4 regions of the Enterobacter sp. B79-1 genome follow, and region 3 is predicted to be linked to each of the others. Evidence: predicted binding sites of a transcription regulator. Region 3 holds the regulator's gene; each other region holds the start of a gene.
The links. Region 3 encodes CRP, which controls carbon source genes, mostly activating them, when cyclic AMP is high. Its sites were predicted from a motif close to ATGTGANNNNNNTCACAT; they were not measured.

Region 1 (2,193 bases), on a different contig from region 3:
CTTCCAGAGCGGCGTCTTTGCCGGGGATAAACGTTTGAGTCATGGCGTTCACTTTTATCGTACGTAAAGCGCGCAATGATACGGGTTTTGCGTGACGGGTGCTATCTTCGGCGAAAATAAAAGGCTGGGCTATGCTTAGTGGCAGTAACTGACTGTTAAGGCATAGAAAAATGAAAGCATTTGATCTCCAGCGGATGGCGTTTGATAAAGTTCCTCCTGAATTTCTGGGCGAAGTGGCGCTGCGCAGCCTGTATACCTTCGTGCTTGTCTTCCTGTTTCTAAAAATCACCGGCCGTCGCGGCGTGCGGCAGATGTCGCTCTTTGAAGTGTTGATCATCCTGACGCTGGGGTCAGCGGCGGGAGACGTTGCCTTTTATGACGATGTGCCGATGGTGCCGGTGTTTATCGTTTTTGTCTCACTGGCGCTACTTTACCGTCTTGTCATGTGGCTGATGTCGAAAAGCGAAAAGCTGGAAGATCTGCTTGAAGGGAAGCCGGTCGTTATCGTCGAGGACGGACAGCTGGCCTGGGAAAATGTAAAAAGCGCCAATATGACCGAGTTTGAGTTCTTTATGGAGCTACGCCTGAACAGCGTTGAACAGCTCGGGCAGGTGCGGCTGGCGATCATGGAAACCAACGGGCAGATCAGCGTCTATTACTATTCTGACGACGAGGTGAAGCCGGGGCTCTGTATCCTGCCGGATATGCTGATCGAGCGTTTCAGAACGGTACCTGAATCAGGTGAATATGCTTGCGTAAGATGTAGCCATGTTGTCGCGATGCAGCCGGGGGATCGTCAATTATGCCCCCGCTGTGCAAATCCGGAATGGACGAAGGTTAGCCGGGCCAAACGTATCACCTGACAGCCATTTTGTCGGTTTTGCCTTAGCGAGGCGGCAGATTGTTTTGTGTGACGCGGGGCACATTTCATGGGTCATAAGTTTTAGACATTGCGGCGCGTGTCACTGAATGATAAAACCGATATCCACAGTTATAACTTATGGCTTTTAGCGTGGTGAGGGGAAATGGCTCAAGTCTTTAATTTCAGTTCAGGTCCGGCAATGTTACCGGCAGACGTGCTTAAACAGGCTCAACAGGAGCTGTGTGACTGGAACGGTCTGGGTACGTCGGTGATGGAAGTTAGCCACCGTGGTAAAGAGTTTATTCAGGTGGCGGAAGAGGCAGAAAAGGATTTTCGCGATCTGCTGAACATTCCCTCGAACTACAAAGTATTGTTCTGCCACGGCGGTGGGCGCGGTCAGTTTGCCGGTATCCCGCTCAACCTGCTGGGAGACAAAACTACCGCTGATTATGTGGACGCGGGCTACTGGGCGGCCAGCGCTGTCAAGGAAGCGCATAAGTACTGCACGCCGAATGTCATCGACGCCAAAGTGACCGTTGACGGCCTGCGCGGCGTTAAGCCGATGAGCGAGTGGCACGTTTCTGATAACGCAGCCTATCTCCACTACTGTCCGAATGAAACCATTGACGGTATCGCCATCCATGAAGAGCCAAACTTTGGTGAAAACGTGGTTGTTACCGCGGACTTCTCTTCGACCATTCTTTCCACGCCGCTGGACGTTAGCCGTTACGGTGTGATCTACGCTGGCGCACAGAAAAATATCGGCCCTGCTGGGCTGACAATTGTGATTGTGCGTGAAGACCTGCTAGGCAAAGCACACAAATCCTGCCCGTCGATTCTCGATTACACCGTGTTGAACGATAACGATTCTATGTTCAACACGCCACCAACGTTTGCCTGGTACCTTTCCGGCCTGGTCTTCAAATGGCTGAAGCAAAACGGCGGCGTGGCGCAGATGGATAAGGTTAACCAGCAGAAGGCTGAACTGCTATATGGCGTGATCGACAAGAGCGATTTCTACCGCAACGATGTGGCGAAAGCTAACCGTTCCCGCATGAACGTGCCGTTCCAGCTGGCGGATAGCAACCTGGACAAAGTGTTCCTGGAAGAGTCCTTCGCGGCTGGTCTGCATGCGCTGAAAGGTCACCGTGTCGTTGGCGGCATGCGTGCCTCCATCTATAACGCGATGCCGCTGGAAGGCGTTAAAGCCCTGACCGATTTCATGATCGACTTCGAACGTCGTCACGGTTAATTTGCTGTTATTCACCCCCGCAGCATCCCTGCGGGGTTTTTATTATGTTGAGTTGAGAGTTTAGTTTTCATGGAATCCC
Region 2 (2,193 bases), on a different contig from region 3:
GGTGGCGCTACGCTTACCCGCCCTACGATCCTGTAGGCCGGATAAGCGAAGCATCATCCGGCATTGTCTGGCAATCAGTAGCTGCTTGCGCTCTTACCGTCGCCGTGACCCAGCGCTTTCAACAGGCTGGCCAGCAGGCTGGACGCGCCGAAGCGGTAGTGACGGGAATCGGCCCAGTCGGAGCCGAACAGCTCGTCGGCAATCGCCAGGAACTGCTGCGCGTCTTCAGCGGTACGCACGCCGCCCGCAGGTTTGAAACCAACGGTTTTGGACACGCCCATATCACGGATCACTTCCATCATGATGCGCGCGCTTTCCGGGGTCGCATTCACCGGCACTTTACCGGTAGAGGTTTTAATGAAATCCGCACCGGCTTTGATGGAGATTTCAGACGCCTTACGAATCAGCGCCTCTTCTTTCAGCTCGCCGGTTTCGATGATCACTTTAAGCAGCACGTTTGCCGCCGCGCACGCGTCTTTACAGGCTTTCACCAGGTCAAAACCGACCTGCTCGTTGCCGGCGATCAGCGCGCGGTACGGGAACACCACGTCCACTTCATCTGCACCGTAAGCAATCGCCGCGCGGGTTTCTGCCAGCGCAATCTCGATATCATCGTTGCCATGCGGGAAGTTAGTTACGGTTGCAATGCGCACGTCCGGCGTGCCCTGCTCTTTCAGCGTCTTACGGGCAATCGGGATAAAGCGCGGGTAGATACAGATGGCTGCGGTGTTACCCACCGGCGTTTTCGCCTGATGGCACAGGGCGATGACTTTTTCATTGGTGTCGTCATCGTTCAGGGTGGTCAGGTCCATCAGTTTCAACGCGCGCAGGCTGCTTGCAGTTAAATCGGTCATAACATTCTCCAACGGCAGTGCCGTATAAATTTTACCTTGCGGGTCTGTGAGTATTCTAACATTCACCCGCATCCACACTTCGACATTCATCACAGTTAATGAAAACTGCGTACAAATTTGCATTACTGTAATGAGATCTTCTTCAAACTTTATCGCGCTAACTGCTGACTAAAGCAGCGATACCCCCTGTCGGATCAAAAGCCCCAACAGGCTGGCTTTCTACAATCTGTTCATCATCCGCAGAATATTAAAGGAAGCGCACATGCCCCACTCCAGCCTCGACGCCCTGCAACAACGTTGCCAGCACATTGTGACAAGCCCGGTGTTAACGCCTGAGCAAAAACGTCATTTTCTGGCGCTGGAAGCGGAAAACGATCTTCCCTATCCCGCCCTGCCGCAGGCAGCACGCGCCGCGCTGGACGAGGGTTTTATCTGCGACATGTTCGAAGGCCATGCGCCTTACAAACCGCGCTACGTTCTGCCGGATTATGAAAAATTCCTGGCTAACGGTTCAGAATGGCTGGAGCTGGAAGGGGCGAAAGACTTTGATGACGCCCTCTCGCTGTTAACCATCCTTTATCACCATGTTCCGTCCGTCACATCGATGCCCGTCTATCTGGGCCAGCTGGATGCCATTCTGAACCCATATGTTAGAATTCTAACACAAGAAGAGATCGATAGCCGAATAAAACGTTTCTGGCGCTATCTCGACAGAACCCTGCCAGATGCCTTTATGCACGCCAATATCGGCCCGGCAGATACCCCCGTCACACGCGCCATTCTGCGCGCTGATGCAGAGCTGAAGCAGGTTTCGCCGAATCTGACCTTTATCTACGATCCCGATATCACCCCGGACGATTTGCTGCTTGAGGTGGCGAAAAACATATGTGAATGCAGTAAACCGCATGTTTCCAATGGTCCGGTGAATGATAAAATTTTCACAAAAGGTCGCTATGGCGTGGTGAGTTGTTACAACTCTCTGCCGCTTGCAGGCGGTGGCAGCACCCTTGTACGCCTTAACCTTAAGGCCATTGCCGAATACAGCGCTTCTGCCGAAGACTTCTTTACCCGCACGCTCCCGCACTACTGCCAGCAGCAAATCGCCATCATCGATGCGCGCTGCGATTTCCTGTATGCGCAATCTGGCTTCTTTGAGAATAGCTTCCTGGTGAAAGAGGGGCTGATTGACGCCGATCGGTTTGTGCCGATGTTTGGCATGTACGGTCTGGCGGAAGCGGTGAACGTGCTCTGCGAGAAGGAAGGCATCGAGGGGCGTTACGGTAAAGACGAACAGGCTAACGCGCTGGGGTATCGCATCAGCGAGCAGCTCGCGGCATTC
Region 3 (2,193 bases):
TAGCACTGGCTAATCAGGTCGACAACCTTTTGCTGACGCGTCAGCAGCGGCGGCAGGGATTTCTCCGGGTCGGTATGCTGGGTGAGCAGGGTGTATTTGGCTTCACAGTAATCCGCAAGCTGCACATAGAGCAGGCTCAGGGATTCACGCAGCGGCTGTTCCCGCCAGAGCCAAAACCAGAACCAGTTAAACACCCCGTACCAGAGCGTGCCAAGGGCGTAGATCAGCAGTGGCTCCCACACCGGCATATTCCCGGCGAGGCTCAGGGTGAAGATAGCCGCAATCAGCGAGGCGGGCAGCAGGCGCGCGTGCAGCGAACTGATTTCCGCCGTCACGCCAAGCGTCATCGCCAGCACGGTCAGGATCAGGGGCAGCGGGATATCACGGGCAAGCAGGAGCTGTACGGCGAGACTACAGCCCGCAAACAGACAGCCACCGATAATCAGGCGTTTGAAAAAGCGCTTATGCGGCGTGTCCAGACCGGCAATGTTGCAGCAGGCGGGCACGAGGGAAAACAGCAGACCTTGCTGGAGGTGTCCGAGGATCAGGCCCACGGCCACAGGAAGGCACAACACCAGCGTTTGTCGCAGTGCGTAGTTAACTTCCGGGTGATAGATCAGCCTGCGCCACATGGGGAGTAGAGACAAAAACGGCGTGACACCTTGCGATGGCACGCCGTTTGAGCGGAATTAACGCGTTCCGTAAACCACGATGGTTTTACCGTGGGCGGAGATCAGGTTCTGGTCTTCCAGCATTTTCAGGATACGGCCCACTGTTTCACGGGAGCAACCGACGATCTGACCAATTTCCTGGCGGGTAATTTTAATTTGCATGCCGTCAGGGTGGGTCATGGCGTCTGGCTGTTTCGCCAGGTTAAGCAGGGTCTGCGCGATACGGCCGGTCACGTCCAGGAAGGCGAGGTTACCCACTTTCTCAGACGTCACCTGCAGACGGCGCGCCATCTGGGAAGAAAGACGCATCAGGATGTCAGGATTAACCTGAATCAGCTGACGGAATTTCTTGTAAGAAATTTCAGCCACTTCACATGCTGTCTTTGCACGAACCCAGGCGCTACGTTCCTGGCCCTCTTCAAACAGGCCCAGTTCACCGATGAAATCGCCCTGGTTCAGATAAGAAAGGATCATCTCTTTCCCTTCTTCATCTTTGATCAGCACTGCCACCGAGCCTTTAACGATGTAATACAACGTTTCCGCTTTTTCACCCTGGTGAATCAGCGTGCTCTTCGATGGGTACTTATGAATGTGGCAATGAGACAAGAACCATTCGAGAGTCGGGTCTGTTTGCGGTTTGCCAAGCACCATGCGCTGTTATCCTCTGTTATAAGCTGTCACCAGAGTCATAAGATGCATCCGGACTCTGGGGTTGCAATCGAATTCTTACCCATACCCTGGGAAGTCGGCTGTCGTAACGTTTCGCAGCCAGTAAAGTTTGATGTCCTCTGCATACATGTGTAACGTCAATGTATTACTGTAGCATCCAGAGTGTTTTAGCATAGCTTTTGCCGCGTGTCTCCTGGTGTCTCGCTTCAGCATGATGCAGGTCGCCTTCCGTTGCGAGAAATGTAATGCACGCGTAATCTGTCACCAAAAATGCAACGTTGGAGTTAATGAATATGCAAGCGCGTGTGAAATGGGTTGAAGGTTTAACGTTCCTGGGCGAATCCGCTTCTGGACATCAGATTTTGATGGACGGTAACTCCGGCGACAAAGCCCCAAGCCCGATGGAGATGGTGCTGATGGCGGCGGGCGGATGCAGCGCAATTGACGTGGTGTCGATTTTGCAAAAAGGTCGTCATGATGTGTCCGATTGCGAAGTGAAGCTTACTTCCGAACGACGCGAAGAGGCGCCACGCCTGTTCACGCACATTAATCTGCACTTTATCGTGACCGGTAAAGAACTGAAAGATGCCGCAGTATCACGCGCCGTAGACCTTTCTGCGGAGAAATATTGCTCTGTGGCGTTAATGCTGGAGAAAGCGGTAAAAATCACGCATTCGTATGAAGTGATCGAGGCTTAATCTTTTGGCGGGTGGCGCTTCGCTGACCCGCCCTACAAAAGCACGACCGTAGGCCCGGTAAGCGCAGCGCCACCGGGCAAAACAACTCACGCGATCTGCTTCCCTTCCATCAGTCGCTGGACCAGCGGCGTCATAATTAACTCCATCGCCAGCCC
Region 4 (2,193 bases), on a different contig from region 3:
ATTGCTAACGTGGTGTCGAGCATTCGGTTAGCAAAGCCCCATTCGTTATCACACCAGACCAGCGTCTTGATAAGGTGTGCCCCACTGACGCGCGTTTGTGTGCCATCGACGATAGCGCTGTGCGGGTCGTGGTTAAAATCTACTGAGACCAACGGTAATTCCGTATAGTCAACTATACCATGAAATGCACCCTGTGCCGCTTTTTGCAGCAACAGGTTGACTTCACAGGCTTTTACCGGTTTTTTCACCGTCACGCTGAGGTCGATTGCGGTCACGTTAATCGTCGGAACGCGCACGGCAATCGCTTCGAAACGGTCGTTAAACTGCGGGAAAATTCGGGTGATCCCTGCAGCCAGTTTCGTATCCACCGGGATGATTGACTGGCTCGCTGCGCGAGTGCGTCGTAAATCCGGATGGTAGGCGTCGATAACCTGCTGATCGTGCATGGCGGAGTGAATCGTGGTCACGGTGCCGGATTCAATGCCATACGCATCGTCTAACAGTTTGATGACCGGAATAATGCAGTTGGTGGTACAGGAGGCGTTGGAAACAATGCGGTGTTCGGCCTGCAGCTCATGCTGGTTAACGCCAAACACGACGGTCGCGTCGAGGTCGTTACTGCCGGGGTGAGAAAACAGGACTTTTTTTGCGCCTGCGGCCAGATGTGCTTCGCCATGTTCGCGGCTGCCGTAAACGCCGGTACAGTCAAGCACAATATCCACACCCAGTTCACGCCACGGTAGCCCGGCGATGCTGCTCTCATGCAGTACGCGGATGGCATCGTCGCCGACAAACAGCTGATCTCTTTCCTGGCGAACATCCCAGGCAAAGCGTCCGTGGCTGGTGTCATATTTCAACAAATGCGCCATGCCCGCAGCATCAGCCAGTTCGTTGATTGCTACCACGGTTATTTCCGCACGACGCCCGGATTCATATAAAGCACGAACCACGTTGCGCCCGATGCGACCGAAGCCATTAATCGCTACGCGTACGGTCATAGATCTCCTGCAAAGCTATCCCTGGGTTTGAGGTGGCTGAAAGAGTAATCCAGCGACGCCCGAAGGGGAATCCTTGCTGTCACAAACTGCGATTGATTGGTCAATTGTCGAACATTTAATCGACTGAAACGCTTCAGCAAGAATAAGCGAATTGGGGAATAAAAGGAATCTCTGTCCAGATGAATAAGCGGGCTATATGACTTGCATCACATTTTTGATGGAATAGTGCCGACAAAAAAGCCGGGTGACGCGCTAGCGCTTACCCGGCCTACTTTCGTGCCATTTGTAGGCCCGGTAAGCGCAGCGCCACCGGGCAAAACAGCAATTACAGCAGTTCTTTCGCCTTAGCGACAACGTTCTCAACGGTGAAGCCGAACTCTTCGAACAGCAGCTCTGCCGGAGCAGATTCACCGAAGGTGGTCATGCCGACGATAGCGCCGTTCAGGCCAACGTATTTGAACCAGTAGTCAGCGATACCCGCTTCCACTGCCACGCGAGCGGAAACCGCTTTAGGCAGCACGGATTCACGGTATGCAGCATCCTGCTTGTCGAACGCATCGGTAGACGGCATGGAAACCACGCGGGCTTTCACGCCTTCGGCAGTCAGTTTTTCCCAGGCTGCAACCACCAGTTCAACTTCAGAACCGGTGGCGATGAAGATCAGCTCAGGCTGGCCCGCGCAATCTTTCAGCACGTAACCACCGCGAGCGATGTTCGCCAACTGCTCAGGCGTACGCTCCTGCTGTGCCAGGTTCTGACGGGAGAGGATCAGCGCGGTTGGACCGTCCTGACGCTCAACGCCGTATTTCCACGCCACCGCGGATTCAACCTGGTCACATGGACGCCATGTGCTCATGTTCGGCGTCACGCGCAGGGAAGCCACCTGCTCTACCGGCTGGTGAGTTGGACCATCTTCGCCCAGACCGATGGAGTCGTGGGTGTAGACCATCACCTGACGCTGTTTCATCAGCGCAGCCATACGCACGGCGTTACGTGCATATTCAACGAACATCAGGAAGGTAGAGGTGTACGGCAGGAAACCACCGTGCAGGGAGATACCGTTGGCAATCGCAGTCATACCGAATTCACGTACACCGTAATGGATGTAGTTACCGGCAGTGTCTTCGTTGATCGCTTTAGAACCGGACCAGATAGTCAGGTTAGAAGGCGCCAGGTCAGCGGAGCCGCCCAGGAA

Region 1: a site for CRP is predicted at 909-926, ahead of serC (3-phosphoserine/phosphohydroxythreonine transaminase). Genes of this name have one in related genera too.
Region 2: a site for CRP is predicted at 985-1,002, ahead of deoC (deoxyribose-phosphate aldolase). Genes of this name have one in related genera too.
Region 4: a site for CRP is predicted at 1,193-1,210, ahead of epd (erythrose-4-phosphate dehydrogenase). Genes of this name have one in related genera too.

What each region holds. Positions count from the first base shown of each region.
Region 1 covers NZ_JBYAZJ010000001.1:1,154,869-1,157,061, reverse strand. Annotated here, with positions in the region: gene ycaO (30S ribosomal protein S12 methylthiotransferase accessory factor YcaO) at 1-43, opposite strand, end outside; gene AC2T6E_RS05640 (DUF421 domain-containing protein) at 171-863, shown strand; gene serC (3-phosphoserine/phosphohydroxythreonine transaminase) at 1,026-2,114, shown strand; gene aroA (3-phosphoshikimate 1-carboxyvinyltransferase) at 2,184-2,193, shown strand, end outside.
Region 2 covers NZ_JBYAZJ010000003.1:235,185-237,377, forward strand. Annotated here, with positions in the region: gene deoC (deoxyribose-phosphate aldolase) at 75-854, opposite strand; gene AC2T6E_RS11470 (YjjI family glycine radical enzyme) at 1,117-2,193, shown strand, end outside.
Region 3 covers NZ_JBYAZJ010000009.1:183,742-185,934, forward strand. Annotated here, with positions in the region: gene AC2T6E_RS20670 (YccS/YhfK family putative transporter) at 1-632, opposite strand, end outside; gene crp (cAMP-activated global transcriptional regulator CRP) at 690-1,322, opposite strand; gene AC2T6E_RS20680 (OsmC family protein) at 1,634-2,038, shown strand; gene AC2T6E_RS20685 (phosphoribulokinase) at 2,125-2,193, opposite strand, start outside.
Region 4 covers NZ_JBYAZJ010000005.1:337,289-339,481, forward strand. Annotated here, with positions in the region: gene epd (erythrose-4-phosphate dehydrogenase) at 1-998, opposite strand, end outside; gene tkt (transketolase) at 1,324-2,193, opposite strand, start outside.